Regions from separate parts of the Thauera mechernichensis genome, predicted to be linked through region 1. Evidence: predicted binding sites of a transcription regulator. Region 1 holds the regulator's gene; the other holds the start of a gene.
The links. The regulator FNR, encoded in region 1, switches genes on or off when oxygen is low (the NO sensors DNR and NnrR bind a similar motif). The targets are predictions, from matches to a motif close to TTGANCTAGNTCAA.

Region 1 (15,696 bases):
GCACGTATGGACGGCGACCGCCTGCTGCGTTGCATACAGCCGGCAAGCGCTCGCTGAGAGGCGTGCACAAACTATTTGTGCGCAATCGGCATGAGATCCTCACCTTATCCGTTTACGTCGCGCGCAGAGCCCACGAAAATGAGGGTTGTGCGATAAACCCAGTGTTGCCACATGCCCACAACCCGCCCGGCCCGCCCCCGCAAGTCGCCCGAGACACCCGTCGTCCTTGCCGACGAGGCATCCGAACGCCGGCGCGCACCACGCGCCCGCGATGCCGGGGGCACTTCGGCTGCGCCAGCCCTCGACAACCAGCGCATCTACGACCTGATGTTCGAGGCCATCGCGCACCGCAAGCTGCCCCCCGCCACCAAGCTGTCGGAGGAGCGCCTTTGCCGGGTGTTCGGTGTCAGCCGCACGCGACTGCGCGAGATCTTCTTCCGTCTTGCGCAGGACCGCATCATCACCCTCAAGCCCAATCACGGCGCCTATGTCGCGAGTCCGAGCGCACGCGAAACCAGTGAGGTCTTCGCCGCACGGCGCGCGATCGAGACTGCGGTGGTCGAGACCCTTGCCCAGGGAATCACGCCCGAGGCGCTCGAGCGCCTTGAGGCGCATCTCGCCCAGGAGGGTGCCGCACGCCTGGCGCATGACCACGCCGCCCTTACCCGGCTGACCGGGGATTTCCACCTACTGCTGGCCGAGCTCACGGGCAACAGCCTGTTCATCGACATCACCCGTCGTCTGGTTGCGCTCAGCAGCCTGATCATCTCGCTGTACGACTCCCCGGACGCCAGCGCCTGCAAGGACCACGAGCACCTCGACATCGTCGAGCACATCCGCCGGGGCGACGGCGAGGGCGCACGCGAACAGCTGCTGGTGCACCTCAAGCATGTGGAGCAGACGCTGAGACTGGACGACGATGATGAGCACTTCGATCTCGAGTCGGTATTCGAGGCCTTGCTGAAGGCCTGAACAAGGGCAGATACGCAGTCGCTGATGTGCCTTATAGGCACGCGCGCACCCTGCCCCGGGAGCTCGGGCCTAAACTTCGCGTCCAGCGTCGCCGCGCACCGGCGACAACGGCCTTCGAAACCAACGCCCAAGCCTCATGCTCCTCGGCCTCTCACTGTTCTATGTCGGCGCCGTACTGATCCTGAACGGCCTGTGGATGCTCGAACGGATCGGTGATCGCGAGATCTCGATCATCAACCTGTTTACCGGCGGGCTGACGCTGCTGGTGTCCCTCAGGCTTGCCTTCGGCGCCGATGCCGACAGCGCTTCGATTCGGGCAGCTGCACTATCCCTGCTGTTTTCATTCACCTACCTGTGGGTCGCCTACAACCGCTTCACCGGTGCAGACGGGCGCGGCCTTGGATGGTTCAGCCTGTTCGTTGCGATCACCGCCGTACCGGTGGCGATCGATAGCCTGGGCCAGGCGGCGAGCGCCCGGGACTGGTGGCTCGGCCTGTCCTGGGCCGCGTGGGCGGTGTTGTGGCTGCTGTTCTTCCTGCTGCTCGCATTGCAGAAGCGGATCGTGCGCCTGACCGCCGCCGTCGCCATCGGCCAGGGGATATTCACGGGCTGGCTGCCGGGCTACCTGCTGCTGACCGGCACCCTGCACTAGGCGGCGCCCTTTCCGCTGCGCACGCCCCCTTCTGCTGCGCGCGGCGCCTCCCAGTAGCCCGGTGCGTTATAGATCGCCTTCAGGTGGTCGATGAATCGACGCACCTTCGCCGGCAAGTGGCGTTGCTGCGGATACACCGCCTGGATGTCGTAGCTGGGCACGGCAAACTCGTCGAGCACCGTGACCAGCTCACCGCGCTTGAGCTCGGCCTGGATCTCCCAGGTCGACCGCCAACCCACCCCGAGTCCCTGGCGAACCCAGTCGAACAGGAGCTCGCCGTCGTTGCAGGCCAGGTCGCCCTCGACCCGCACCGCAAACAGCTTGTCGTCGCGCTGGAAGGTCCACCCGCGCTGCTGGCCACCGGCAAGGTTGAAGGCCAGGCAGTTGTGACGGGCGAGATCCTCGGGTTGGCGCGGAATACCATGGCGTTCGAAGTAGTCCGGGGTGGCACATACCACCCGTCGGTTGGGGAACAGGCGTACCGCAACATAGTTGGGATCCGTGACCTCACCAATGCGGATCGCCATGTCGTAACCCTCCCGCACCAGGTCGACCAGGCTGTCGGTGAAGTTGAACGACATGCGCAGCTCCGGGTGCAAGGCCTTGAACGCCGTTGCATGCGGCGCCACGTGGCGACGGCCAAAGGCGGCAGGGGCGGAGACGACAAGGTGGCCCCGTACCACGTCGCGCCCCGCGCTGAGCGCACGCTCGATCTCGTCGAACTCGCGCAGCAGGCTGCGGCCCTGGTCGACGAGCTGCTCGCCGAGCTCGGTGAGCGTGAGACCCCGCGTCGATCGGTGCATGAGCTTGACGCCAAGACGGCGCTCGAGCGCATCCAGGCGGCGTCCCATGACGACCGGCGTGACGCCCTCGACCAGTGCAGCCGCTGCAAAGCTGCCCTTCTCCGCCACCAGCACGAAGCTGCGGATTTCGGTATAGCGATCCATGTCTCCTCCAGATACTCGGACGCGGGGTGCTCAAGCCCCTGGCGGAACATACATTCGAGTCATGTCCACTTCGAATACGGCCCATAAAGACCCGTAGATAGTGCGCGCGAGAACCCGTCAAAGCCCTCGGTCGATACTTTACATATCGACAGAACCGACCGCCAGCCCAATTCAGGCAGCTCGCGAAGGCTCGTATGCTTCAGCCATCGATTTCAACGACATCCACCCCAGGAGACGAAAATGGCCCGCATGAGAGCAGTCGATGCCGCAGCCGCGGTGATGCGCAAGGAAGGCGTGAGCACGGTGTTCGGCGTGCCCGGCGCCGCGATCAACCCGCTTTACTCGGCGATGAAGAAGAATGGCGGCTTCCAGCACATCCTCGGTCGCCACGTCGAGGGCGCCTCGCACATGGCCGAAGGCTACACCCGCGCCAATCCGGGCAACATCGGCGTGTGCATCGGCACCTCGGGCCCGGCCGGCACCGACATGATCACCGGGCTGTACTCGGCCTCGGCAGACTCCATCCCCATCCTGTGCATCACCGGCCAGGCGCCGCGCGCCCGCCTGTACAAGGAAGACTTCCAGGCGGTCGATATCGAGTCGATCGCCAAGCCGGTGACCAAGTGGGCCGTGACGGTGCGCGAGCCGGCGCTGGTTCCGCGCGTGTTCCAGCAGGCCTTCCACATCATGCGCTCGGGCCGTCCCGGCCCGGTGCTGATCGATCTGCCCTTCGACGTGCAGATGGCCGAGATCGAGTTCGACATCGACACCTACGAGCCACTGCCCGCCTACAAGCCCGCCGCCACTCGCGCCCAGGCCGAGAAGGCGATGGCCATGCTCAACGCCGCCGCGCGCCCGCTGATCGTCGCCGGTGGCGGCGTGATCAACGCCAACGCCGCCGCCAAGCTGCAGGCGTTCGCCGAGCTCACCGGCGTGCCGGTCATCCCGACCCTGATGGGCTGGGGCACGATCCCCGACGACCATCCGCTCATGGCCGGCATGGTGGGCCTGCAGACCGCACATCGCTACGGCAACGCCACCATGCTGGCGTCCGACTTCGTGTTCGGCATCGGCAACCGTTGGGCCAACCGCCACACCGGCTCGGTCGAGGTCTATACCGAGGGCCGCAAGTTCGTGCATGTGGACATCGAGCCGACCCAGATCGGTCGTGTCTTCGGGCCGGACTACGGCATCGTCTCGGACGCCGGCGCGGCACTCGACCGCCTGATCGAAGTGGCGCGCGAGATGAAGGCTGCTGGCCAGCTCCCCGACCGCAGCGCCTGGACCGCCGAATGTCAGCAGCGCAAGCGCACGATGCAGCGCAAGACGCATTTCGACAACACGCCGATGAAGCCGCAGCGCGTGTACGAGGAGATGAACCGCGTCTTCGGCCAGGACACCTGCTACGTCAGCACGATCGGCCTGTCGCAGATCGCCGCCGCGCAGTTCCTTCATGTCTACAAGCCGCGTAATTGGATCAACTGCGGCCAGGCTGGCCCACTCGGCTGGACCATCCCGGCCGCGCTCGGGGTGTGCGCAGCCGACCCGCAGCGCAAGGTTGTGGCGATCTCAGGCGACTACGACTTTCAGTTCATGATCGAGGAGCTGGCGGTCGGCGCACAGTTCAAGCTGCCCTACATCCACGTGCTGGTGAACAATGCCTACCTCGGCCTGATCCGCCAGTCGCAGCGCGGCTTCGACATGGATTACTGTGTGCAGCTCGCGTTCGAGAACATCAACGCACCGGAGACCGAAGGCTACGGCGTCGATCACGTGGGCGTGGTCGAGGGTCTGGGCTGCAAGGCGATCCGCGTGCGCACGCCGGAGGAGATCCAGCCCGCCTTCGCCAAGGCGCAGCAGTGGATGGAGACATACCGCGTGCCGGTGGTGGTCGAGATCATCCTCGAGCGCGTCACCAACATTTCGATGGGTACCGAGATCAACGCCATCAACGAGTTCGAGGAACTCGCCGAGAGGGGCGCGGATGCGCCGACCGCGATCTCGATGCTCGACTGACCCCTGCCTCACCCCGCCCCGCCGCCGCGGGGCGCAAGCGAACCACGGAGAACACGACATGCCCAAGTTCAACGCCAACCTGACCATGCTCTTCAACGAGGTGCCCTTTCTCGACCGCTTCGAGGCGGCCGCGGAAGCGGGCTTCAAGGGCGTGGAGTACCTTTTCCCGTATGCGTTCGACAAGGACGCGCTTGCCGAGCGCCTGGACAAGCACCGCCTGGTGCAGGTCCTGCACAACCTGCCGGCCGGCAACTGGGAAGGCGGCGAGCGCGGCATCGCCTGCCATCCGGACCGGGTCGGAGAGTTCCAGGACGGCGTCGGCCGTGCGCTCGACTACGCCACCACGCTCGGCTGCAGGCAACTGAACTGTCTCGCTGGCATTGCGCCGGCCGGCGTGGATAGGGGCAAGGTGCACGAGACCTTCGTCGCCAACCTGCGTTTTGCCGCTGGCAAGCTCGCAGAGGCCGGCATCCGCCTCCTGGTCGAGCCGATCAACACCTTCGACATCCCCGGCTTCTACCTTAACCGCACGGCGCAGGCGATCGCACTGATCGATGAAGTCGGATCAAGCAACCTGTACCTGCAGCACGACATCTATCACATGCAGCGCATGGAGGGCGAACTCGCCAACACGATCGCCAAGCACCTGCCGCGGATCGCCCACATGCAGATCGCCGACAACCCCGGCCGCAACGAGCCCGGCAGCGGCGAGATCAACTATGCCTGGCTGTTCGGCTTCATCGACCGGCTCGGCTACGACGGCTGGATCGGCTGCGAATACAAGCCCGCCGCAGGCACCCGCGAGGGGCTGGGCTGGATCCAGGCACTCGCGGGTTGAGACAGGCTCGCGCCTTGCGGCGCTCCTGCAAAGAATGACCCGGCTTCAATCACATCCAGGAAACAAGATCATGGCAAACATTGGCTTCATCGGCCTCGGCATCATGGGCACCCCCATGGCAGGCAAGCTCATCAAGGGCGGCCATACCGTCTTCACCCACACCCGTGGCGACACCCCCGCCGTGCTCCTCGAAGCCGGCGCCCAGCCCTGCACCAACGGCGCTGAGGTCGCACGCAAGGCCGACATCATCATCACCATGGTGCCCGACACCCCGCACGTCGAGGACGCGCTGTTCAACCCGGAAGGCGTCGCGGCCGGCTTGTCGGCGGGCAAGATCGTGGTCGACATGAGCTCGATCTCACCGGTTGCCACCAAGGACTTCGCCAAGCGCATCAACGCGCTCGGCTGCGAATACCTCGACGCCCCGGTCTCCGGCGGCGAGGTCGGCGCCAAGGCAGCCAGCCTGACCATCATGGTCGGCGGCAGCGAGGCGGCATTCGACAAGGTCAGGCCGCTGTTCGAACTGATGGGCAAGAACATCACCCTGGTCGGCGGCAACGGCGACGGCCAGATCACCAAGGTCGCCAACCAGATCATCGTCGCACTCAACATCGAGGCGGTGGGCGAGGCCCTGCTGCTGGCCGCGAAGGCCGGTGCCGACCCGGCCAAGGTGCGCCAGGCGCTGATGGGCGGCTTCGCCAATTCGCGCATCCTCGAAGTGCATGGCGAACGCATGGTCAAGCGCAGCTTCGACCCGGGCTTCCGCATCGAGCTGCACCAGAAAGACCTCAACCTGGCGCTCACCACCGCCCGCCAGCTCGGCGTGTCGCTGCCCAACACCGCCACCGCGCAGGAGCTGTTCAACGCCTGCAGCGCGCACGGCGGCGCGAAGTGGGACCACTCGGCGATGGTGCGCGCGCTCGAGAAGATGGCCAACTTCGAAATCGGGCAGTAAGCGCTCGCCGGTCCGCCCCCAACCCCTTACAGCCCATAATCACAAAGCGCCGGCACGGATCGGCGTAACCCGGGTGGCACGTTATCCCCGACGTGCCACCCACCCACCGAAGGAGATTCCGATGCGCCACCTCGCCATCGACGTCGGCTCGTTCCGCTTCGTCGCCCGCCTGGAAGAAGCTGCCGCGCCCAAGACCTGCGCCGCCTTCCTGGACCTGCTGCCGTTCTCGAACCAGGTGATCCACTCGCGCTGGAGCGGCGAGGCCGTATGGGTGCCGCTGGGCGAGTTCGATACCGGCCTGGGTTTCGAGAACCACACCAGCCATCCTTCGCGCGGTGACATCCTGCTCTATCCCGGCGGCTTCTCCGAGACCGAAATCCTGTTCGCGTACGGCAGCAGCTGCTTCGCCAGCAAGATGGGCCAGCTCGCGGGCAACCACTTCCTGACCGTGGTCGAGGGCATGGACCAGCTCTACGAGATGGGGCGGACGGTGCTGTGGAAGGGCGCGCAGTGGATCCGCTTCACCGACCTGGGAGAGCGCTGACGGAGAGCCTCGCCGGCATCCAGGCGCCACCAAGCGCGCGGGCATGATCGCGCTCGACTGCAACGACCAAGAGACAACGACTATGAGATCAACCCACGCCCTCACCCTCGAGGATGCACGCTCCATCGCCACCGCGGCCGAGGCAGAGGCACGCGCCCACGGCTGGGCGGTGAGCATTGCCATCTGCGACGCCGGCGGGCATGCCCTGTGGCTTCAGCGCATGGATGGCGCGCCGCTGATGAGTGCAATGGTGGCACCCGAGAAGGCGCGCACCAGCGTGCTCAGCGGCAAGCCCAGCAAGGCCTTCGAAGAGATGGTCAATAACGGCCGCTACGCGGCGCTGGCAATGCCGGTGGTGCCACTCGAAGGCGGCGAACCCATCCTGGTGGACGGCAGCGTGATCGGCGCAGTCGGTGTTTCCGGGGTCAAGGCCGGCGAGGACGCACAGGTCGCCCGTGCCGGCGTCGCTGCACTTGCAATCCGCGCCGAGCCCGCCACCCTGGAGAAAACCGCATGAAACGCGAACGTAGTGCCCGCATCCTCGCCACGCTGGGCCCGGCCAGCGCCAGTCGCGAGCGCATCCGTGAACTGGCGCTGGCCGGCGCGGACGTGTTCCGCCTGAACTTCAGCCATGGCAGCCACGAGGACCATGCCGAGCGGATGAAGCAGATCCGCGAGGTCGAGCACGAGCTCGGCCGCCCGATCGGCGTGCTGATGGATCTGCAGGGGCCAAAGCTGCGTGTCGGTCGCTTCGCCGAAGGCCGGGTGACACTCGGCCCGGGCGCGCGCTTCCGGCTTGACCTCGACCCGACGGCGGGCGACGCCGTACGCGTCAACCTGCCCCACCCCGAGATCTTCGCCGCGCTCGAGACGGGCACCGAACTGCTGCTGGACGACGGCAAGCTGCGCTTGCGGGTGGACGCCTTCGGTGCCGACTTCGCCGATACCACCGTGCTGGTGGGCGGCGTGTTGTCCGATCGCAAGGGCGTCAACGTGCCCGGCGTGGTGCTTCCGATCTCGCCACTCACTGCAAAGGATCGGGCCGACCTCGACTTCGGCCTGGCGCTCGGGGTGGACTGGGTGGCACTGTCCTTCGTGCAACGCCCGGAGGACATCCGCGAGGCGCGAGAGATCATCGGCGACCAGGCCTGGATCATGGCCAAGCTGGAGAAGCCGGCCGCCATCGAGCAGCTCGAGCCCATCGTCGCCCTGGCCGACGGCATCATGGTCGCGCGCGGCGACCTTGGCGTCGAGATGCCACCGCAGCAGGTGCCGGTGCTGCAAAGGCGCATCGTACGCGCTGCTCGTGCCGCTGGCCGCCCGGTTGTGGTCGCGACGCAGATGCTGGAGTCGATGATCGGTGCGCCGGTACCGACCCGCGCAGAAGCCTCGGACGTGGCAACGGCGATCTATGACGGCGCCGATGCGGTGATGCTGTCGGCCGAATCCGCCTCCGGCCAGTATCCGGTCGAGGCGGTATCGATCATGCACCGCATCATCTGCGAGGTGGAGCACGACCCGGCCTGGCGCAGCGGGCTGGAGGCGAGCCACACGCCCGCCGCGGCCAACACCCCGGACGCGATCTGCTGCGCGCTGCGACGCGTGGCCGGACTGCTCGAGCCCGCTGCCACGGTGGCCTACACGACGACCGGCTTCAGCAGCCTGCGCGCCAGCCGCGAGCGCCCTGCCACCCCGATCCTGGCACTGACGCCGCATGTCGGTACGGCACGACGCCTGGCTCTGGTGTGGGGCGTGCACGCGGTGCCCTTCGAGGAAGTACACGACGTCGCCGAGATGGTGGACCATGCCGCCAGCGCAGCGGTGGCGCACGACTTCGCGGCCCCCGGCGACGTGGTGGTGGTGATTGCGGGTCTGCCGTTCGGGCGTAGCGGTAGCACCAACCTGCTGCATATCGCCCGCATTCCCGACTGAGCACCGCACGCAGCATGAAAAAAGCCGCGGGTGACCGCGGCCTTTTTCATCAGTACTGCGAGGCAGCTTACTTCTTGCCTGCGGCCAAGCCGTTGACGATCTCCTGCTTGGCTTCCTCGACCGTGCCCCAGCCCAGGATCTTGACCCACTTGCCGGGCTCGAGGTCCTTGTAGTGCTCGAAGAAGTGCACGGTCTGCTTCATCAGCAGCTCGGGCAGATCGTCGGTGCTCTGCACCTTGTCGTACAGCGGGGTCAGCTTAGACACCGGCACGGCGACGACCTTGGCATCGACGCCGCCATCGTCTTCCATCTTCAGCACGCCGACCGGGCGGCAGCGGATCACGACGCCGGGCGCGAGCGGGAACGGGGTGACGACCAGCACGTCCACCGGGTCACCGTCGCCAGCGATGGTGTGCGGCACATAGCCGTAGTTGAGCGGGTAACGCATCGAGGTACCCATGAAGCGATCGACGAAGACGGCGCCGCTGTCCTTGTCCACCTCGAACTTGATCGGATCACCCTGAGCGGAGATCTCGATGATGACGTTGATGTCGTTCGGCACGTCCTTGCCGGCGCTGACCAGATCGAAACCCATACATCCCTCCCGTGGAAAAATTGTGCGCGGATTATAGGGGGAAACCACAATGTCTTGCACTGCACCACACCCACCGGCCACGCTCAGGCCGGCGCATCGAACCCGGCATCCTCCACCGCTGCACGCATGGCGTCGACCGAAACCTGCGCTGGATCGAAGCGCACGGTCGCACTGCCCTGTTCGAGGGACACCTGCACGTCCTCGACACCGGCAATGCCCTTGAGCACACCGGTCACGTTCCTGACGCAGCCGCCGCAGCTCATGCCTTCGACCTTGATCGTCACTTCGCTCATGCAGCACTTCTCCTCATCATTGATTGACGGCCCGCCGCGCCAGGGCCTCAGGTAATGCACACCACGCCGCTCCACAGGTCGCCGCCGAGCGTGGGCGCGTGGTAGAGGCCGAACAGCCCGAAGCCAAGCACGAGCAGCCCCGAAGCGATGCGCACCTTGCGATTGCGGGTGAAGTCGCGGAAACGCTTGAACAGCATGCCGGCCAGCAGCAGGTTGGGGAGCGTCCCAAGACCGAAGGCGAGCATGAGCCCGGCGCCGCGCACACCCGAACCGGTGACGAGCGCAGTGGCCAGAATGGAGTATGTGAGTCCGCAGGGGATGAAGCCCCACAGCATGCCAAGCGGCAAGGCCTGCCTGGGCGACCGCGCTGGCAGGAAACGACGTGTCGCCGGCTGGATGCGCCGCCACAGCACATGGCCGGCGCGCTCGAACGGCGCAAGCGGGCGGGTAAAACCGGTGAGGTAAAGGCCGAGTGCAACCAGCATCAGGTTGGCCAGCACATAGAGCGTCATCTGCACCGGCAGCATGCCGTCGTACAGCATGCCGACCGAACCGATAAAGCCCACCGCGGCGCCGAGCGCGGTATAGGTGCCGATCCGCCCCAGGTTATAGGCGAGGTGCAGCGGCCACTGCGGCTTCCCGCCGGGCACCTGAACCTGCATGGTGAGGGCGCCGACGATGCCGCCACACATCGACACGCAGTGAGTGCCGCCGAGCAGGCCGATCAGGAAGACGGCCAGGTAACCTGTTTCGGGCATGGGGGAAGAGCGATCCGGTGCGGCGCGAGGCAAAAACGCATTTTACGCCTGCACGCCCGCAACCGCATGCGACAAATCGCCCCGCCCTCGCGATCGCGTGACTCAGATCACCCTGGAGTAGCGCGCGCGCTCACGGTCTGCGCGCAGATAGCGGTCGAACACCATGGCGACACCGCGCACCAGCAGGCGACCAGCAGGCTCGACGCTGATCCAGTCGCCCTCGATCTTCACCAGCCCGGCCTTCTGCATCTCCTGCAGGTCGGCAAGTTCCTCGGCGAAATAGGAGCGGAAGTCGATCAGGTGGGCGATCTCGATCGACTGCATGGACAGCTCGAAGTGGCACATCAGCGCCTGGATGATCGAACGCCGCAACAGGTCGTCGGCGGTAAGTTCGATGCCACGCAGGACCGGCAGCTCGTCACGGTCGAGCGCATCGTAGTACTCGTCGAGCGTCTTGACGTTCTGCGCGTACACCGGACCGATCTTGCCGATTGCCGATACGCCGAAGGCAAGCAGATCGCACTCGGCCTGGGTGGAGTAGCCCTGGAAGTTGCGGTGCAGACGGCCCTGGCGCTGAGCAACGGTGAGTTCGTCATCCGGCTTGGCGAAGTGGTCCATGCCGATATAGACGTAGCCGGCCTCGGTAAGGCGACGGATGCCGAGCTGCAGCAACTGCAGCTTGGTGTCTGCAGTGGGCATGTCGCCGCTGTTGATGCGGCGCTGCGGCTTGAACAGGCCCGGCAGGTGGGCATAGCTGTAGAGAGAGATGCGATCGGGCGAGATCTCCAGCACCTGCTCGAGGGTACGGTTGAAGCTGATCACGTTCTGCTTGGGCAGACCGTAGATCAGGTCCATGCTCACGGACTTGAAGCCCGTGGCACGTGCCGCGTCGATGACGAGCTTGGTCTCGTCATAGCTCTGGATGCGGTTTACCGCCGCCTGCACATCTTCGGCGAAGTCCTGCACGCCAACGCTCATGCGGTTGAACCCAAGCTCGGCGAGCAGTTTCACGGTGTCGAAGTCGACCTTGCGCGGGTCGACCTCGATCGAGTATTCGCCATTGGGAACGAGCGTGAAGTGTTCGCGCACCGCGGCCATGAGCTCGCGCATCTCGTCATGCGACAGGAAGGTCGGCGTTCCCCCACCGAGGTGGAGCTGCGTGACCTGGCGGCTGCCCTCCAGGCATTCCGCCTGCATCGCGATCTCCTTGGCCAGGTATTTCAGATACTTGGCCGAGCGCCCATGATCCTTGGTGATGATCTTGTTGCAGGCACAGTAATAGCAGATCGTGTTACAGAAGGGGATGTGGAAGTATAATGAGAGCGGTTTGCTGACGCCGCCGACCGCCCTTTTTGCGAGCCAGGCCTTGAGCGCATCGGCGTTGAAGGCCTCGACGAAGCGGTCCGCTGTCGGATAGGACGTGTAGCGCGGTCCGTTGATGTCGAATCGGCGGATGAGTTGCGGATCGAAGATGAGTTGGTTCTGGCTTGTCATGATCTTGCTGCGGCAGTGTGTGCCAAACAATGGCAGATCGCCGCGTTTTTTTGGTTGACGTGGGTCAACGGGCGTGATGTGTTGCCCGATCGAACCACTCCTGAGCCAGGTCTGGCGTCTTTTGTCGGGGAAGCAGGATTATCGTGCAGATGAGGGCGAGCGTGCCAATTACCGTGAACGGGCTCAAGTCTGCCTGTTCGCAGTGCAACCTGGTCGAGTTGTGCCTGCCCTTCGGGATGTCCGACAGCGAGTTGAACCGCCTGGACGAACTCGTTGGCGCGCGGCGCAAGGTCAAGCGCCAGCAAAGCCTGTATCGTGCGGGCGATCCGTTCGAGGCGATCTACGCCATCCGCGCCGGTTCGTTCAAGACCGACGTGCTGCTCGAAGACGGCCGCGATCAGGTGACCGGCTTCCAGATGACCGGAGAGATTCTCGGCCTCGACGGCATCAGTGCAGAGTCGCATACCTGCAATGCGATCGCCCTCGAGGACAGCGAGGTCTGCGTGATCGCCTATGACAAGCTCGAGCAGATGTCACACGAAGTGGAAGGCCTGCAACTGCAGTTCCACAAGGTGATGAGCCGCGAGATCGTGCGCGACCACGGCGTGATGATGCTCCTCGGTTCGATGCGCGCCGAGGAACGGCTGGCGGCGTTCCTTCTCAACATGTCGCAGCGCTTCAATGCGCGTGGCTTCTCGGCGCAGGAATTCCACCTGCGCATGACGCGCGAGGAGATCGGTTCCTACCTGGGGCTCAAGCTCGAGACGGTGTCTCGCGCTTTCTCCCGCTTCCAGGACGAAGGGCTGATCTCGGTGCAACAGAAGCACGTGCAGTTGCTCGATCCCACCGGGCTCAAGCGCCTGATCCAGCACCAGCACGGCGCGCGCTGACGCTGGCCGCCCCGCCTCGACGGCCGCCATTGTTCAGGCAAGGAAGCCTGCGGGATTCTTGGTGAAGGCGACCGACACGATCCATACGTACACGGACAGGGCGGCCGCAAAGGCGCCCGCACGCACCGGCTTGGTCGGGCCGCGCTTGAGTGCAAGCGTGCCAAGCAGCACGTATGCAACCAGGCCACCGACCTTGGCGGTCACCCAGTCGGCGGCAAACGGGTACTGCGCGATCATGACCGCCAGCGTGATCGCTGACAGCAGCAGCAGGCTGTCGATGATGTGCGGCAACACACGGGTGAGCCGGTGCGAGAGCATCGAATTGCCCGTCAGCATCCACATGCCGCGCAGCAGGAAACCCGCTGCGCTAAGCACGACGCAGACGACGTGAACGTGTTTGATCGCGTAGTACATCCTTTCTCCTTGCAAGGGCTGGCAAGCTGCCGGTCTCGGGGCGACAGGTATTGTCGCCCGTCTCGGGTAAGATTACGAATCGTTCCGGAGCCAAAGCAATGTCCCAGCACCCCCATGTCGACATCCCTGCCCTGCTGCATCGCATCCCGCTGTTCAGTGAGTTGTCGGAGTCGGATATCCAGCGTGTGTCGCGCTACACCCGCGATCGGCATGTCGGCAGGGGCGAAGTGCTGTTCCAGCGCGGCGACCAGCCCCACGGCTTCTATTTCGTCGTATCGGGCCAGATCAAGCTGGCCTTCTCGTCGCCACAGGGCACCGAGAAGGTGGTCGAGATCGTGGGTGCGATGCAGAGCTTCGGCGAGGCGGTGATGTTCATGAACCACCCCTACCCGGTCTTTGCGGAGGCCTTGTGCGACACGGTGCTGATCCATGTCGGCCAGGCGGTCGTGACCGAACTCATCGACCAGGATTCAACCTTCGCTCACAAACTGCTGGCCGGCATGGCGATTCGTCTGCACAGCCTGATCCAGGACGTCGAAACCTACTCGCTGCGCTCGAGCATGCAGCGCGTCATCGGCTACCTGCTGCAGGTGGCGGACAGCGACACGCCATGCGAGATTGCGCTTCCCACCAGCAAGCAGGTGATCGCCTCGCGCCTCAACCTGACCCCCGAGACGCTGTCGCGAATCTTCCATGACCTCAGCGAAGCAGGCCTGATCAGCGTGCAGGGCAAGCGCATCACCTTGCACGACCCTGCACGCCTGGCACGGCACAACGCCTGAGGCCGTTGCAGCACGGTAGCCGTTCAGGGCTCGAGCACGTACTGCCCTGGCGCATCGGCAAGCGCGGGAAAAGCCTCGGTCGACACCGGGCGCGCCGCCACGAGCGCGCCGCAGCGTGGCTTGAGCCAGCGCATCCAATCTTCCCACCAACTCCCCTCGCAACGCTTGGCGCGCTGACGCCAGGCTTCCGGCGTATCGTCGCGTGTGCTGGCCTCGACCCAGTAGTGGCGCTTGGGCGGATCGACGACGGGATTGACGATGCCCAGGATATGCCCGGAGCTCGACAATACCTGCCGCACCGGTCCGCCAACGTGATGCACCACTTTGAAGGTTTGCAGCCACGGCGCGATGTGATCGTCCTCGGCCGCAACCGCATAGAGCGGCTGCGAAACGGCCGCGAGGTCGAGCGCCTCACCGGCGACCTGCAAGGCCCCTGGCTGGATCAACTTGTTGTGCAGGTAGAGTTCGCGCAAATACCAGGCATGCATGCGGTACGGCATGCGGGTGGTATCCATGTTCCAGAACAGCACGTCGAATGGCGGCGGTGACTCTCCGTACAGCCAGCCATGCACGACGTAATGCCAGATCAGGCTGTTGGAGCGCAGCAGCCTGAATGAGGCGGCCATCTCCTTGCCGTCCAGGTAGCCCTTGCGAGCCATCTGCTCGGTCAGGTAGCGGATGCTGCTCTCATCGATGAAGACCTCGATGTCGCCTGGTTTGTGGAAGTCGACCAGCGTCGTAAACAAGGTCCAGTCGGCGACCGGCATCTCGGCTTCACCATAGCGCCGGTTCGCCCACGCCATGTACATCGCCAGTGCGGTGCCGCCAATGCAGTAGCCGGCGGCATGCACTTTTGCGGCGCCCGTGAAGGCGCGCGCCTGACGGACGATCTCGTCGATGCCCTCGATCAGGTAGTCATCGAAGCCCACCTCGCTCATGCTGGCATCAGGGTTCTTCCAACTGGTGATGAACACGTCGAGCCCCTGATCGAGCAGGAAGCGGATCATGCTCTTTCGCGGCACCAGATCGAGCACGTAGAACTTGTTGATCCAGGGCGTGATGATCACCACGGGCTCGGCACGCACGCGCTTCTGGGTCGGGGCATAGTGGATCACCTCGAGCAACCTGTTGCGGTAGATCACGGCACCAGGCGTGGTGGCGAGATTCTCGCCCACACGGAAGTCATCCGGGCTCGTCATGCGAACGTTGCCGGCCTGCAGGTCGGCGAGCCAGTTCTCGAAGCCACGCCTCAGGCTGTCGCCATTGGTCTCGATCGCGCGCCTGAGCGCAACAGGGTTGGTCCAGAAGAAGTTGGTCGGCGCAACCGCATTGAGCCATTTCCGCCACCAGAAGGCTGCGCGCCTGCGCTCCTTGTTCGACAGCCCCGGCGTCTCGTAGAGCATGTCCTGCGTATGGCGGGTGAAGGCGAGGTACCACTCCTTGATCAGGTCCCAGGTCGGGCGCTCGGTCCAGGCAGGATCTGAGAAGCGCGCATCATCGGCATTCGGGCTGATCGGATCCTCGCTCGGAATACCGCGCATGCGATCCCACGTGTGCATCTGCAGCCGGAAAAGGTCGCGCGAGAGACTCAGCAGGTGCTCGCTCAGCTCCTGT
Region 2 (15,696 bases), on a different contig from region 1:
TTGCTAAGATTTCAATTATTCTATAAGTGTTGTGTTATTGGAGATTGACATGAGGATTGGCATCAATGGCATGGGCCGCATCGGGCGCCTGGCGCTGCGCGCCGCGATGGGGGCTGCGGAACGGCAGGTGGACGACCCGCGCGCGGGCAACCGGCTGGAAGTGGTGCACCTCAACGAACTGAAGGGCGGCGCGGCGGCTACCGCACACCTGCTCGCCTTCGACAGCGTGCAGGGCAAGTGGCGTGCGGATATCGCCGCCGAAGGCGAGGGCGCGATCCGCATCGACGATCGCCGGCTGTCCTTCTCCGCGCACGCTACCGCGGCCGAGATCCCCTGGGGCGATCTGGGTGTGGATGTGGTGCTGGAATGCACCGGCAAGTTCCTTACCCCCGAAAGCCTGCAGGGCCACCTCGACCGCGGCGCCAAGCGTGTGATCGTGGCTGCCCCGGTCAAGACCGGCGGCGTGCTCAACATGGTGGTCGGCATCAACCACGAAGCCTATGACCCGGCACGCGACCGCATCGTCACCGCGGCCTCGTGCACCACCAACTGTCTGGCGCCGGTGGTGAAGGTGGTGCATGAGAACCTGGGCATCCGCCACGGGCAGATCACCACCATCCACGACCCCACCAACACCAACCTGGTGGTCGATGCGCCGCACAAGGACCTGCGCCGCGCGCGCAGCTCGCTGATGAGCCTGGCGCCCACCACCACCGGCAGCGCCACCGCGATCGCGCTGATCTACCCGGAGTTGAAGGGAAAGCTCAACGGCCACGCGGTGCGCGCGCCGGTGTTGAACGCCTCGCTCACCGACTGCGTGTTCGAACTCGAGCGCGCGACCACGGCTGAGGAGGTCAATGCGCTGTTCAAGGCCGCGGCCGAAGGCGAGCTCGCCGGCATCCTCGGCTACGAGGAGCGCCCGCTGGTGAGCGTCGATTACGCCCGCGATACGCGCAGCTCGATCGTCGATGCACTCTCCACCATGGTCACCGACGGCACGCTGCTCAAGGTGTACGCCTGGTACGACAACGAGATGGGTTACGCCTGCCGCATGGTCGACCTCGCCTGCCATATGGAAACCGTGGGTATCTGACAATCATGCAACACGCTGCGCGCAACTACGCCATCGTCACCGCCGCTTACTGGGGCTTCACGCTCACCGATGGCGCGCTGCGCATGCTGGTGCTGCTGCACTTCTACCGCCTGGGCTATTCGCCGTTCACGCTCGCCTTCCTGTTCCTGCTCTACGAGGCGGCGGGCGTGCTGGCGAACCTGGTCGGGGGCTGGCTGGCGACGCGTTACGGCATCGCGCGCATGCTCAGCGTGGGGCTGGTGACGCAGATCGTCGGCTTCGTGCTGTTGTCGCTGCTCGACCCGGGGTGGACGGCGGCGATGGCGGTGGCGTGGGTGGTGGTGGCGCAGGGTATCTGCGGCGTGGCCAAGGATCTGACCAAGACCGCGAGCAAGTCGGCGATCAAGCTGACCCAGTCCGAGGCTCAGGCCGAGGCGAAGGCTCAGGGCGGGGATCAGGGCCAACTCTTCAAGTGGGTGGCCTGGTTCACCGGCAGCAAGAACGCGATGAAGGGCTTCGGGTTCTTTCTCGGTGGTCTGCTGCTGGAAACCTTGGGCTTTCGTGGCGCGCTGTGGGCGATGGCGGGTTTGCTGGCACTGGTGCTTGCCGGCGTGCTGCTGTCCTTGCCGCCGATGATGGGCAAGAGGAAGGCCTCGAAGTCGGTGCGCGAACTGTTTGCCAAGAACCCCGGCATCAACGCGCTGGCCGCGGCGCGCGTGGTGCTGTTCGGCGCGCGCGACGTGTGGTTCGTGGTCGGTGTGCCAGTGTTCCTGTACTCGGCAGGGTGGTCCTTCACCATGGTCGGTACCTTCCTCGCCGCGTGGACCATCGGCTACGGCCTGGTGCAGGCGGCCGCGCCGCACATCGTGCGCCGCAGCGCCGACGGCCTGAGCCGTGAGGTGCCGGCGGCGCGCTTGTGGTCGGCGCTGCTGGCGCTGATCCCCGCTGGGCTGGCAGTGGCGGTGTGGCTGCAGCTGCCCAGCCTGGAATGGGTGGTGGTATGCGGCCTGGGACTGTTCGGCTTTGCCTTCGCGGTGAACTCCTCGGTGCATTCCTATCTCGTGCTCGCCTACGCGGGCTCGGAGAAGGCGGCTGAGGACGTGGGCTTTTACTACGCCGCCAATGCGCTCGGCCGCTTCATCGGCACGCTGCTGTCGGGGCTGCTGTACCAGTGGGGCGGGCTGCTTTACGCGCTTGCGGGTTCGGCGCTGATGCTGCTGATCTGCTGGCTGGCGACGCTGGCATTGCCGCTGGTGCGTGACGCCGCCGCCCGGATGGAGACCTGAGCTGACGGTCTGGAGAACAAACATGGAAAAGAACACTGCACTGCCGATCTTCGAGGCGCTGTCCTCCGGCATCCGGCTGGACGTCTTTCGCCTGCTCGTGCGCGTCGGACCGGCCGGCATGGTGGCGGGCGAGCTGTCGGCCGCGCTCGACATCCCGCCCACCAACATGTCCTTCCACCTCAAGACGCTGACCCATGCGGGCCTGGTGTCGGCAGAGCAGGAGGGGCGCTTCCAGCGCTACCGCGCCAACATGGCGCTGATGCGCGAACTGGTGGCCTATCTCACCGAAGAATGCTGTGCCGGCATGCCTGAACTGTGCGGGGTCGATACCTGCGCCGACGGGCTCGATTGCTGAGTCGAATCACATCGCCCGATCCGGGCTCATAACGAAAAAGGGGCCTCCCATGTACGACAGGATCTACTGCGTGCCCTCACGCGGCCTGACCTCGATCAATCACGACCGCCTGGTCATCAATAACGAGATTGGCCACATTGGCCATCTGCCGACGGAGGCTTGATATGGGGCTGTTCGAGCGCTACCTGACGGTCTGGGTCGGGCTGGGGATTCTCGCTGGCGTGGGGTTGGGGCTGGTCGCACCGGGTGCGTTCCAGCTCATCGCCGGACTGGAGTTCGCGCAGGTGAATCTGGTGGTGGCTGTGTTCATCTGGGTGATGATCTACCCGATGATGATCCAGATCGACTGGCACGCCGTGCGCGATGTGGGCAAGAAGCCCCAGGGCCTGATCCTGACCCTGGTGGTGAACTGGCTGATCAAGCCCTTCACGATGGCGGCGCTGGGGGTGCTGTTCTTCCACCACCTGTTTGCGCCCTGGGTCGATCCGCAGTCGGCCAGCGAATACATCGCCGGCATGATCCTGCTCGGCGTGGCGCCGTGCACCGCGATGGTCTTCGTATGGAGCCAGCTCGTGAAGGGCGACCCCAACTACACCCTGGTACAGGTGTCGGTGAACGACATCATCATGGTGTTCGCCTTCGCGCCGATCGCCGCCTTCCTGCTCGGCGTCACCAACATCACCGTGCCTTGGGAAACGCTGGTGCTGTCCACCGTGCTTTACGTCGTGCTGCCGCTGCTTGCCGGCATGGCAACGCGGCATGCGCTGGAGCGGCGTTCGCCGACGGCGGTGGCAGATTTCGTCGCCCGGCTCAAGCCCTGGTCCATCGTCGGCCTGATCGCCACCGTGGTGCTGCTGTTCGGCTTCCAGGCCAACACCATCGTCGACAAGCCGCTGGTGATCGCGATGATCGCGGTGCCGCTGATGGTGCAGACCTACGGCATCTTCCTCATCGCCTACCTTGCCGCCAAGGCGCTCAAGTTGCCGCACAATGTGGCCGGTCCGGCCTGCCTGATCGGTACCTCGAACTTCTTCGAGCTGGCGGTGGCGGTGGCGATCTCGCTGTTCGGGCTCAATTCGGGCGCGGCGCTGGCAACCGTGGTCGGCGTACTGGTCGAGGTGCCGGTGATGCTGTCGCTGGTGGCCATCGTCAACCGCACGCCGCACTGGTTCGCCCCTGCCGCCGTTGCCGCGCGGCGGGCTGTCATGAAAGAGGAAACACGCTGATGAGCGACATCACGATCTACCACAACCCGCGTTGCGGTACCTCGCGCAACACGCTGGCGATGATCCGCAACAGCGGGGCGGAGCCGGCCGTCATCGAGTACCTGAAGACCCCGCCCAGCCGAGAGCAACTTGTCGCGCTGATCGCGGCCGCCGGTCTCGGGGTGCGCGGCATCATGCGTGCCAAGGAGGCCATGTTCTCCGAACTGGGCCTCGCAGACCCGGCGAAGACCGACGGCGAGCTGATCGAGGCGATGATGACGCACCCCATCCTCATCAATCGGCCGATCGTCGTCACCCCGCTCGGCACGCGGCTGTGCCGGCCGTCCGAGCTTGTGCTCGACATCCTGCCGCAGCCGCAGCGCGGCGCCTTCACCAAGGAGGATGGCGAGAAGGTCGTCGATGCGGAGGGGCGTCGTGTCTGAGCCGCTGCCCGGCCAGTCCCTGCCTGACCTGCCGAACGTGGACGCGGCGCTGTTCCGTGAGCCCGATCCCGCGCAGTTGCAGGCTACCCAGCCGTCGACCCATCCGCCGCGCATCGTGCTGCTTTATGGTTCCTTGCGGGCGCGCTCGTTCAGCCGCCTGCTGGCAGAGGAAGCCGCCCGCGTGCTTCGCGCCATGGGCGCCGAGACGCGGGTCTTCAACCCGAGCGGCCTGCCGCTGCCGGACGATGCGCCCGACACCCACCCCAAGGTGATCGAACTGCGCGAGCTCACCCAGTGGGCCGAGGGCATGGTGTGGTGCTCGCCCGAACGTCATGGCGCGATGACCGGCATCATGAAGACGCAGATCGACTGGATACCGCTGTCGGTCGGCGCGGTGCGCCCGACCCAGGGCAAGACCCTGGCGGTGATGCAGGTGTGCGGCGGCTCGCAGTCGTTCAATGCAGTCAATCAGATGCGCGTGCTCGGGCGCTGGATGCGCATGCTGACGATCCCCAACCAGTCTTCGGTGGCAAAGGCCTTCCTCGAGTTCGACGAGCATGACCGCATGAAGCCTTCGGCCTATTACGACCGCGTGGTGGATGTGATGGAGGAACTGGTGAAGTTCACGCTGCTCACGCGCGACATCGCGCCTTACCTGGTCGATCGCTACAGCGAGCGCAAGGAGAGTGCAGCCGAGCTGTCGGCGCGGGTGAACCAGTCTGCCATTTGAGTCCGAGTTCGGCGTGCATGAGGGTGTCCTGGCCGATGGTGAGGGAGTGAGCCGCCCCGAGTCGTGACGCTTCACTGATCCCTTGCGGTCGATGCCGGATCAATGTTTGCCCAGTCTGCCGGCAGCGACCGTGAGTCCGACTGCCACCGCCATCAGCCCAAAGGCGACGCCTACGCGGGTGATCAGCTCGGGGGCCAGCAGCAGCAAGGCACCCAGCCCTAGCATCATCAGCCCCGACATGAGCTTCAGCAGCCGTCCCTCGCGCTCGCTCAGCTTGCGCGCGCCCAGGGTGTGTGCGAAGGCGACCACGATCAGCGCAAGCGGCAGCACGTAGATGAGGTTGTACATCCCGAGGTAGGCGTAGCGGGTGGCGGTGGGCAACTCGGCCAGGGTCAGCAGGCGGGTGAACACCATCGGGAAGCCGGCCGTGCACAGCAGCTCGTAGAAGTTTGCCGCCACTGCGAGGAAGACGGTGGCGCCGATCATGGCAGGCAGGCGTTCGGCGTTGAGGATGGCGCGGGCACGGCGGAATATGTCGGGCTTGCGCGATTCCGGGATCGACAGCGAAAGGCCCTTTTCGAACCAGAAGTAGTCCTTGACGTTGACCGCGCCGACGAACATCGCGAGCGCACCGGCTGCGAGCGTGACCCAGGCAAGGTGGCCGAACACCTGGAACAGATTGAGCCACGCGGCCATGAAGGCGAAGTACATCAGCCCGGAGACGCTCACGAAGATGCCGCCGATGAGCAGCATGCGGCCGCGGCTGCGCTGATGCGCCATCATCGACAGCAGGAACAGCAGCACGAAGAAGGCGCAGGGATTGAAGGCGTCGAGGCTGGCGAGGACGAGGGTGAGCGCTGGCAGCGAGAGGGCGCTGGCGTCGATACGACCGATGAGCGGGAGATCGATGCCCGGGTCCGCAGCACCCCGCGATCCGGGGGCGGGCCGTGGGGCCGGCTCAAGGCCATCCTGCAGGCGGGCATGGCAGGCATCCAGGCCGGTGAGCAGTTGTGCGCCGACGCCTTCGCCGCTGTCCCAGCCAATGTGCAGTTCGCCACAGAAGGCGAAGCTGGGCACGGCTGCGGCTTCGCCGCCAGCGAGCGCCGCGATGTGCTGGAAGCGCGCGACGTTGTGCGCGCTGCGCGACAGTTCGAGCGCCTGCACCCGCACCCATGGCCGTTCCTGCGCGATGGCGGTGATGAAGGGCTTCGCCTCGGTGCAATGCGGGCAGGTATGCGACCAGAAGAAATAGAGTTGTATCTCGGCTTCGCCCGAGTCGTTCCGGCTGACCCAGACTTCGTCTGCCGCTGCGCTGGCGCCGATCGCGGTCAGGGCCGCGAGCAGGAGGGCAAGCAGGGCTGTGCGGATGCGCGCGAGCATGGCGTGCTGGCCTCGTGATGCTGCAACGCGTACATGCTGGCACGGCTGGTCGCGCAAGGGGCTGACCAAGGTCAATCGTCCGCGTCAGGGGGCGGCTCGCGCTGCTTGCGCCCGTCGTCCAGACTGCCGCCTCGATGGTGGAGGTCTGCTGCCGATGTAGAATCACGCGATTCCAACCAGACCAGCCCCGGGCCTTGCCCCACATGATCATGACCCAGCCGACTCCCCTGACCCAACTTCCGCAGTCCGAGCTCTTTCGCAAGGATGACGTGTTCGTGCTCTTCGGCGAGCTCTTCGGGCGCGGATACGCCACCGGCCTCGTCGACCAGGCGCGTGCGGCCGGCATGCAGATCGTCGGCATCACGGTGGGGCGGCGCGACGACAACAACGCCCTGCGTCCGCTCAACGACGAGGAACTGGCAGCGGCCGAGGCCAACCTGGGCGGCAGGATCATCAACGTGCCGCTGATGGCCGGCTTCGATCTCGACGCGCCCGCTGGCGAGCCGACCCCGACCGAACTGCTCAACGCCATGACGCTCAAGACCTGGGAGCAGGACAAGCTCGACTGGGCGCATATCGACAAGTGCCGTGCGATCGGCACCGAGCGCTTCCGCAAGGGGGTGGCCGAGGTCATGGCCGTGCTCGACGGCATGATCGCCGACGGGCGCAATGTCCTCTTCGCGCACACCATGGCGGGCGGCATTCCCAAGGCCAAGGTGTTCATGGTCATCGCCAACCGCATCTACAAGGGCCGCGGCGAGCGCTTCATGTCGTCGCAGACCCTGCTCGACAGTGACCTGGGCAAGCTCATCCTGCAGAACTTCGACGAGGTTTCGGCCAACACCTTCCTGCACCTGATCGAAGGCAGCGCGGCGATCCGCGCCCGCGTCGAGGCCGCGGGCGGCCAGGTGCGCTACACCGCGTACGGCTACCACGGCACCGAGATCCTCATCGAGGGACGTTATCAGTGGCAGACCTACACCAACTACACCCAGGGCTACGCCAAGATGCGCCTCGAACGCATTGCGCGGGCGGCGTGGGAGCAGGGTGTAAAGGCCACGGTCTATAACTGCCCCGAGATCCGCACCAACTCCACCGATGTGTTCGCCGGCGTGGAGCTGCCCCTGATCGCACTGCTCGAGGCGCTCAGGAAGGAAGGCGGCGGCGCCTGGGCCGAGTCGCAGTGGCAGGCATGTCGCGACCTGCTGGTCGACGGCGTCACCCTGGAAGACGTGCTGAAAAAGGTCGCCGATTTCCAGACCAGTGCCGTGATGCAGCCCTTCCACGACTTCGACGCCTGGCCGATGCCGAACAACCCGGAGCAGGCCGACCTGCAGATCGGTACCTCGGAGGACATCGTGCAGATGCACAAGGACCGCAAGGCCCTGGTCACCGACCTGCTCAGCACGCTGGTGCTCGAGGCCAGCGGGGCGCTCATCTTCCGCGAGTCTGCGGCGCCCGCCGGCCCGGTGCTGTGGCTCAACCACGACGTCGTGGCGCGCCAGCTCAACCATCTGCACGCCTGATGACACCGGCCCAGCCCAACAACCCACTTCATGGCCTTACCCTTGAGCGCATGCTCACCGAGCTGGTCGCCCGCTACGGCTGGGCGACGCTCGGCAGGCGGGTCAGCATCCGCTGCTTCAATCACGAACCCAGTGTCGCATCGAGCCTGAAGTTCCTCCGCCGAACTCCGTGGGCGCGGGAGCAGGTCGAAGCGCTCTACCTGGAGTCGCTGCGGCGCTAGCAGGGGGCGCCCGCATCGCTTGGTCGTCATCGCGGCTGTCTCCGGATTAGCGCTTTGGCATATACTCGGCCGCGCCAGGGTGCTCGCGGGGCGCGGCCACGCACCTGCCTGCCCCTATCCCTGGATTACTTCAAAGACACGGAGTTTCACCACATGAGCCGCCCCACCCGAATCGTCGCCGCGCTGGCCGCGGTCGCGTTGATCTATCCCGCCGCAAGCTGGTATTCCGGCACGCGCATCCAGCAAGTCCTGGACGAGCGCTACGCGGACATCCAGTCCCACCCGGCGCTCAAGGTCAGCGAACGCGTCTACGAGCGTGGATTCTTCAGCAGCACGGAAAAGCTGAAGGTCGACATTGCCATGACGGTCACGGCCGAGGATGGCTCGCTGCAGATGGGCGAACCCCTGCGCATGAGCGTGCTCAACCGCATCCAGCACGGCCCCCTGCCTCGACTCGGAACCCTGGCGGCGGCAACGCTCGACAGCGAGCTTGACGTCGAAGGGGAGGCGGGCGCCAAGTTGCGGGAGACGCTGGGTGACAAACCAGCACTGCAGGCGCAGACCGTGGTCCGGTTCGACGGCAGCGGCCATTCGCGGATGACGACGCCGGCCCTGGAACTCGAACTCGCGGCGGATACGGAGCGTGCCCTGCGCGTCGCCTTCAGCGCCTTTCAAGCGGACATCGATTTCGGTCCCGGCATGCGCCAGTACACGATGAAGCTCGGTATCGACCGCTTCTCGATGGAGGATCCGAGCCTGCGCATCGTCATGTCGGAGCTGGCGCTCGATGCCGACCAGCGTCGCCTGTTCGACGATGAGGCCTGGCTCTATGTCGGCAAGCAGCGTGCAACGATCGCCTCCCTGCACGCCGAGGGCAAGGATGATGGCGAGATGGCGGGGATCGACCTGCAGCTCGAACGCCTGAGCTACGAGGTTGATGCCTCGGCCGAAGGCGACTACGTGGATGTCATCGCCATGCTGGGAACGGAGGTGCTGCGTGTCGGGGGCAGCGATTACGGCCCCGCGCACTACGACTTCTCGATCAAGCATCTGCATGGGCGGACGCTGATGGAGCTGTATCGCAGCTTGATCGAGGTCAGCAGCGACCCCGCCCAGCTTGCGCTCCAGGCCGAGGATCCGGCGGCAATGTTCGCGCCCCTTGCCGAGCCGGCGCTCACCCTGCTGGCCCACGACCCCGAGTTCAGCATCGACCGCATCAGCTTCACCAGCCCGCATGGGACGGCATCGCTTTCTGCTCACGTCAATCTCAAGGGCATCGAGCCCGACGAGCTCAACAACCCCATGATGCTGCTCGCCAAGATCAACGCCGCCGCGGAAGCCTCTTTGCCGCAGGGCCTCGTCGTCGCCCTCATCGGCGCTCAGGCTCAGTCCCCGCAGGAGGCCGCGGTCGTCGCTGCTCAGTTGCAGCAGCAACTCGACATGCTCGAGGCCCAGGGCTTCATCGTGCGCAAGGGTGGCCAGCTCGGCAGCCGTGCCGCGCTCTCGAAGGGCCAGCTCACCATCAATGGCCAGCCGCTCGACCTGTTCGGGCTGGGCGGGCGCTGAGCGCGGACGCTGTCATCCCCGTGTAACTGCGGGGTCATCTTCCCTGAGTAAGGTGCGCGGTTCGACTTCATGCGAAGTCTCCGTCAACCCACACCCCTCAGGGAACCATGATGAATCGATTGACCGCCGTTTCGGTTGCGCTGCTCTCCGCTTTCGCCTTCAATCCTGCTCATGCGGCACCGACCTGTGCGTCGAGTACCGCCATCGACGGCACCCCTATGCTGATCTGCGCCGAGCCGGGCTCGGTGCCGGTCAGTGACAGTCGTGACGCGCTGCAGGTGCAGGTCCAGGCCGGCGCGGGGATCACCAGCACCAACCGCAATACTGCTGCGCTCGACCTTCGCGGCGCCGGCCAGCAGGTCTCCAACGCCGGCCGCATCGAGAACACCGACACCCGCAACAACGGCTACGCGATTGCGGTAAACGGTGCCAACGCGAACATCGTCAATAGCGGCGTCATCAGCAGCGGCGACCGCGCCATCGAGGTGCTCGGCGGCACGGGTGGCATGCGGGTCGAGAACACCGGCGAGATCCTGGCGCGCCGCCAGGCCGTGCGCTCGCTGGAGGGCTTCGAGAACGCCGAGGTCATCAACCACGGTCTCATCGAGTCGCGCGACGGACGCGCCCTGCAGCTGCGTGGCGATGGCGCCCGTGTGATCAACCACGGCACCCTGATCGGCGGCGAAGAGGTCGTCGAGGCACGTGGCAACTTCTACATGGAGAACTACGGCACGGTATTGCTGCGCGATGGCATCAATGACGAGGACGGCGTGCAGTTCGCATCTGGCGAGATCCACAACTGGGGGCTGATCCAGGGCAGCGATGACGGCGTGGATATCGACGAAGGCCTGGTGCGCAACTACGCGACGGGGCGCATCATCTCCACCGGCGACACGGGCAGCGGCGTCGACATCGATCCGGAATTCGACAACGGCGTCGATCCGATTCGCCCCAGCGGTCCGCTGACGATCATCAACGAGGGCTACATCGAAGGCCCGCGTGCCATCGGTGCCGACCCCGCCGCGCAGTCGAACGTGGATATCATCAACAGCGGCACACTCGTCGGCCGCAGTGGGGCAGCGATCGAACTCGCGCCGGGCCAGGGCGATAGCACGCTGACCCTCACCGGCGGCAGTGAGATCTTCGGTGACGTCTTCTTCGGCGCCGGCAATGATGGCGTCTTCATCGACAGCCTCGGTGCGGCCGGTGTGCTCAGCGCCGGGGTGATCGACGGTGGCCTGGGCATCAACAGCGTGCGCTTCGTGAGCTATGCCTTGTCCGACCTGCTGTCCTTCGTATACGAAGACGAGCGGGTGGAGCTGTCGTTTATGACTGCCTTCGGCAAGGTCAGCGGCGCCTTCCGCAACTTCAGCCAATGGGACTTCGGCGTCGATGACGCGCGCTTCGATACGCTCACGCTGGCCAGCCGTTTCGATGGCTCGAACGCGGTCCCGGCGCCGGCCACCCTGCCGCTGCTGCTCGGCGCACTCGGCGGGCTGTGCCTCGTCGGCCTTCGCCGTCGCGGCTGAGCTTTACGTAAATATCGACGCGAGCAACTATCGTAGCTGTTAACAGGCTCTCGGCAGAGGCAGACTGGATCAATTCATGATGGTAAGGTAAACTATAGGCCTCTCTGGCCTTGCAGGCCATTACCAACGGCGTGTGAGCTATTTGTTCGCTGGCGTACTGTATGTCAGCGAGCGCAGTGCGCGTGTTGCCGTACGTTCCGTGGAATGGTGATCGATGCATGCACTGCGTTTGGGCGCTTTGGTGACGAGTCTTCTGGCGGCGGGCGTGACTGGCTGTGGCTCGACGCCAGAACAGGGAACGAAATATTCGCCTACGCTGTGGCCGACAGAGGCAGCTTCCTTTCGCCAGCGGCCTGGCTCTCCGGTTCTGAGTCCGAGTCAGCGGCGTCTCATCCAGGCACAGCTAGAAGGTCAAGCTGCTGAGCGACTTCGGCTCGAAGCGGAGAACCAGCGCCTCGTTGCCAGCCTGTTCGACATCGGCTTCAAGCCCACCGAACTCGTCGACGTACTCGACGCGTATCAGCCTGCGGGCGGTGTCGATCGTGCCCTCCCGGTGGTGGAAGCGTGCTCGCATCATACGGCGTCGATGGGCAGTCAGTTGTCGTGCGCAGCGAGTGAGTTGGCACAGGGCAATGGAACGGAGGTTACCGTTGCGTACGATGGCGGCGGGCAATCTGCAGGGGCCTTCGACCTATTCGCGCTTAACAGTGATCTGCGCGCCTTTCTGGCAGCTATCCCAAGCGTAGAGCCTGTTCGTGGCGCGCGGGTTACCTCTGGCTTTGGCGTCCGGCGCCACCCTATCTCGCGACAGATCGGTGCGCACGAAGGAACGGACTTTGTCTCTGACGACCGGACCGTGCGCTCAGCCGGCGATGGGGTGGTGAGGTTCGCCAGTCGACGCGGTGGCTTCGGCAAGCTCGTCATCGTGGAGCATCCGCTCGGGTTCGAGACGCGATACGCGCATTTGTCGCGCATCGCCGTGCGCGACGGCCAGCGGGTTGTTGCGGGTCAGGAACTGGGGACGATGGGCAGCACGGGGGTGTCGACCGGGGTGCATCTGCACTTCGAGATGCGCTTCAGGGATCGCCCCCTCGATCCGCTCAAGGCGCTCCGTGCATCGCACATGCCGCTTGTGAGCGCCCGCTCGGGCTTGGTCTGGTGAGCGGGCGGCGATAACGGAGGCAAATCAGGCGGTCGTTTCCCGTGCGGCGGTGCTGCGCGTCAGGATCGCGTAGATCTGATCCTTCAGGCGAAGCTTCTCCTTTTTCAGCACTTCGATCTCCTCGTGGGTGCGGTGCTCCAGATGCATCTCGAAATTCTTGATGCGCTGATCGAGCTCGTTGTGGCGATCGAAAAGATTCAGGAAATGCCGATCACTTGTCTTGAGCTCGGTGATCAATTCACGATGTTCGGGGAACATGGTCTAACTCCCTCAGGGTTTCAAGTTCTCATCCACGATGGCCTGCGGTGACTGAGCCTGCAGGGACGGTGCAGCCCAGTCACCGAATATGTCGGGCGGTGTTCCGCCGCCCGACGCCTACTCACTGGAAGGGATCCGGGCGCGGCGTGGCGTTGCTCGACGGCGGCAGGATCGGCATGGTGAGTTGCGGCTGGTCACCGGTCATCGTCTTCAGGAAGGCGACGATCTTGCCGATCTCGTCATCGTTGTAGGTACGACCAAGCTGCAGGCGCCCCATGATATCCACCGCTTCCTCCAGCGTGGCGGCTTCACCGTCATGGAAGTAGGGGTAGGTCATTTCGACGTTGCGCAGCGTCGGCACCTTGAAGTTGAAGCGGTCCGCATCAACCCCCGTGACGGCCGAGCGCCCTTCGGCCGGCGAAGTCGACTGGTACGGCTCGACCAGGCCCATGCGCTGGAACGAGGTGCCACCGGCAGCAGGACCGTTGTGGCAAGCCACGCAGCCGCTTTCCTTGAACAGCGTGTAGCCGGCGAGTTCCTTGGCGTCGAGTGCCTTGTCGTCGCCCTTGAGCCACTTGTCGAAGCGCGAGTTCGGCGTAACGAGGGTTTCCTCGAAGGCCGCGATCGCGCTGGTCACCATGTCCATGTCGATCTGCTCCTTGCCGAACACACCCTTGAACTCGGCAACGTAGCCCGGGATCGACTGCAGCACGTCGAGCGCCAGGGTGTGCGGCATGTTCATTTCGATGTCGGCCTGGATCGGGCCTGCAGCCTGCTCCTGCAGGTTCGCGGCACGGCCATCCCAGAACTGGGCGATGGCAAGGCTGGAGTTGAGAACGGTCGGCGAGTTCACCGGACCTGCCTTCCAACCATGGCCGATCGAGGTCTTGAGGTTGTCGGTACCACCGCGCGACAGGTTGTGACAGGTATTGCAGGAGATGATGCCGGACATCGACAGGCGGGGCTCGAACCACAGCTTCTTGCCCAACTCGACCTTGGCGGGGTTCTCCACCTTGGCGGGCTGGATCGGTTGGATCGGCTCATCGCGTACGGTGGGGGCTGCAAAGGCGCTGCCAAGCGACGCGATGGCGATTGAGATGGTCAATATGTATTTCATGTGCAGACGCTCCGATGTAGAGGTAATTATAAGACAGTGCGATCAATGGGGCTGCGCCGTGACCCTTGGCGCATACAGGTCGTAAACCCATATTTCAGCAATAGTTACGATGCCTGCAGTTGATAAAAATCAACGGACGAACGAATTCTGGCGTTTGAGCAAGTTCCGGTATGGTTTAGCTTTTCTCAGGCTGTTGCGGGGGTCTTGAATAAGGTAAACAATACTCAGTCTGCGGGGTGTGCGCATCTCACGATGATGTTTGGCGCCAGCCCTCGCACAATGCCCGAATAGGGGCAAATGCTGATCTTGAGGTGAGCAGATGATCATCGATCTCGATGAGCAGCGACGCAGGAGACTGGTACATAAACCCTGGGCATGGCGCAACCTGTCCAAGGAGGCCTTTACCGAGCTCTGCCTCTCGGCGCTGCTGGATCTACCCCCGCCGTTCAACACGCTGCCGGAGGACGTCGCAGGGCAGCTTTACGGCGTACTCTGCTCGCGTCTGGACTGGAAGGAGCGGGTCAGCTTCATCGACAGGGTCATCCTTGAGCCCAATTTCGTGCTTCGCGAGTCGGCCTTGCTCACTATTCTGGGCAAGGAGTTCGACGCGCCCGTCGCTGCAGCGGCGGCGGCGCGGCTGATGGCTGGCGCCCCGATCGATCCACAGGGTGTGCCCGTCAGCTTTCATGAGTTTGCCGAGATGCTGTGCGAGGGCACTGTTGGCAACCCCGGGGCGGTGGTCGCCGGTGCGCTCATGGTTGCCGACCGGCAGTTGATAACCGCGATCGAGGGGGTGCGACCCTTGCTGGCGGTGGATACGGTCGCATCGGCGGCGCAGTGTTGCTGTGGCTTTGCTTCGGCCCTCGTCGTCGACTTCTGGCTCGACTGGATCGAGGAGTTGCTCGACAACCGCTTCGACTCCTTGGCATTGGCCTACGCCCATGCAGCGGTGTCGGCCTTGTTCATCCCAGCCGAGGCGCCCGCACGCCATGAGATCTGCGAGTACGAGCGTGTGCCGTGCAGTGAGGACCTCAGGGAAGAGGCAATTACCGTCGTCCGGCGGTGGAGCTTCGACGCCTTCCGCAGGCGTATTGAGCCGCGCATGCGCAGGATCGCCGCGCACGAGCAGCGCCCGCGCCTCATGCCAGTGATCATGCGTTCCTGGGGATATGACTGAGCGAGTCCGCCACAGCTTCGGCGTTCAGCGCTCGCCAAGTGCCTCTGACAGGGTCTTGGTGACAGGCTTTGTCAGGTATTGAAGTACCGTGCTCGAGCCCGTCTTGATCTCCACTGTCGCCGTCATACCGGGCAGGATATCCAGGTCGGCATCTGGTCGGCCGCTGAACTGGCGACCCTCGGTGCGCACGAGGATGCGGTAGTAGGGTTGTTCGCCCTGGCGCAAGTCCTCACGCAATGTGTCCGCGCTGATATAAGTGAGGCGGCCAGGCAAGTCACCGTAAATCGTGTAGTCATAGGCATCCACCTTGACGGTGGTGGGCAGCCCCTGGCGCACGAAGGCGATGTCGGCCGGGTTCAGGCGCGCCTCGATCACCAGGTCATCCTCGAGCGGCACGATCTGCATGATGTCCTCGCCTGGGCGGATCACCCCGCCCAGGGTCGTGATGCGAACATTCTTCACCACGCCGTGCAGGGGGGCACGGATCTCGGTCTGCTCGAGCACGTTACGACGCTGGGCAAGGGTCTGCTCGACGCCGGCGAGGTCTTCCTGCGCTTTGTTCAGCTCCGCCTGCGCGTCCTGGAAATACTTGTTGCGCTTGTTGGTAATCTGGGCCTGGAGTTCGGCCAGCTGGCGCTCGAGGCGCAGTACCTCGCTGCGGCTCACGTC

Region 2: the regulator FNR is predicted to act here: its motif matches at 13,970-13,983, upstream of P7F68_RS04985 (cytochrome-c peroxidase).

Annotation. Positions count from the first base shown of each region.
Region 1 is NZ_JARQZE010000001.1:5,952-21,647, forward strand. It holds gene P7F68_RS00030 (ABC transporter ATP-binding protein) at 1-57, shown strand, start outside; gene P7F68_RS00035 (GntR family transcriptional regulator) at 172-972, shown strand; gene P7F68_RS00040 (AmiS/UreI family transporter) at 1,109-1,624, shown strand; gene P7F68_RS00045 (LysR family transcriptional regulator) at 1,621-2,571, opposite strand; gene gcl (glyoxylate carboligase) at 2,812-4,587, shown strand; gene hyi (hydroxypyruvate isomerase) at 4,646-5,425, shown strand; gene P7F68_RS00060 (2-hydroxy-3-oxopropionate reductase) at 5,496-6,380, shown strand; gene P7F68_RS00065 (DUF3830 family protein) at 6,502-6,924, shown strand; gene P7F68_RS00070 (GlcG/HbpS family heme-binding protein) at 7,007-7,441, shown strand; gene pyk (pyruvate kinase) at 7,438-8,856, shown strand; gene ppa (inorganic diphosphatase) at 8,924-9,451, opposite strand; gene P7F68_RS00085 (heavy-metal-associated domain-containing protein) at 9,535-9,744, opposite strand; gene P7F68_RS00090 (sulfite exporter TauE/SafE family protein) at 9,792-10,502, opposite strand; gene hemN (oxygen-independent coproporphyrinogen III oxidase) at 10,605-11,996, opposite strand; gene fnr (fumarate/nitrate reduction transcriptional regulator Fnr) at 12,146-12,886, shown strand; gene P7F68_RS00105 (SirB2 family protein) at 12,920-13,300, opposite strand; gene P7F68_RS00110 (Crp/Fnr family transcriptional regulator) at 13,399-14,082, shown strand; gene P7F68_RS00115 (PHA/PHB synthase family protein) at 14,106-15,696, opposite strand, start outside.
Region 2 is NZ_JARQZE010000002.1:441,617-457,312, forward strand. It holds gene P7F68_RS04920 (ArsJ-associated glyceraldehyde-3-phosphate dehydrogenase) at 50-1,093, shown strand; gene arsJ (organoarsenical effux MFS transporter ArsJ) at 1,099-2,358, shown strand; gene P7F68_RS04930 (ArsR/SmtB family transcription factor) at 2,381-2,713, shown strand; gene arsB (ACR3 family arsenite efflux transporter) at 2,878-3,939, shown strand; gene arsC (arsenate reductase (glutaredoxin)) at 3,939-4,361, shown strand; gene arsH (arsenical resistance protein ArsH) at 4,339-5,091, shown strand; gene P7F68_RS04950 (NrdH-redoxin) at 5,191-6,471, opposite strand; gene P7F68_RS04955 (enoyl ACP reductase FabMG family protein) at 6,681-7,997, shown strand; gene P7F68_RS04960 (VF530 family protein) at 7,997-8,218, shown strand; gene P7F68_RS04965 (YdgA family protein) at 8,372-9,784, shown strand; gene P7F68_RS04970 (hypothetical protein) at 9,892-11,313, shown strand; gene P7F68_RS04975 (M23 family metallopeptidase) at 11,528-12,475, shown strand; gene P7F68_RS04980 (HP1242/YdcH family protein) at 12,500-12,733, opposite strand; gene P7F68_RS04985 (cytochrome-c peroxidase) at 12,855-13,850, opposite strand; gene P7F68_RS04990 (hypothetical protein) at 14,170-15,027, shown strand; gene P7F68_RS04995 (HlyD family type I secretion periplasmic adaptor subunit) at 15,052-15,696, opposite strand, start outside.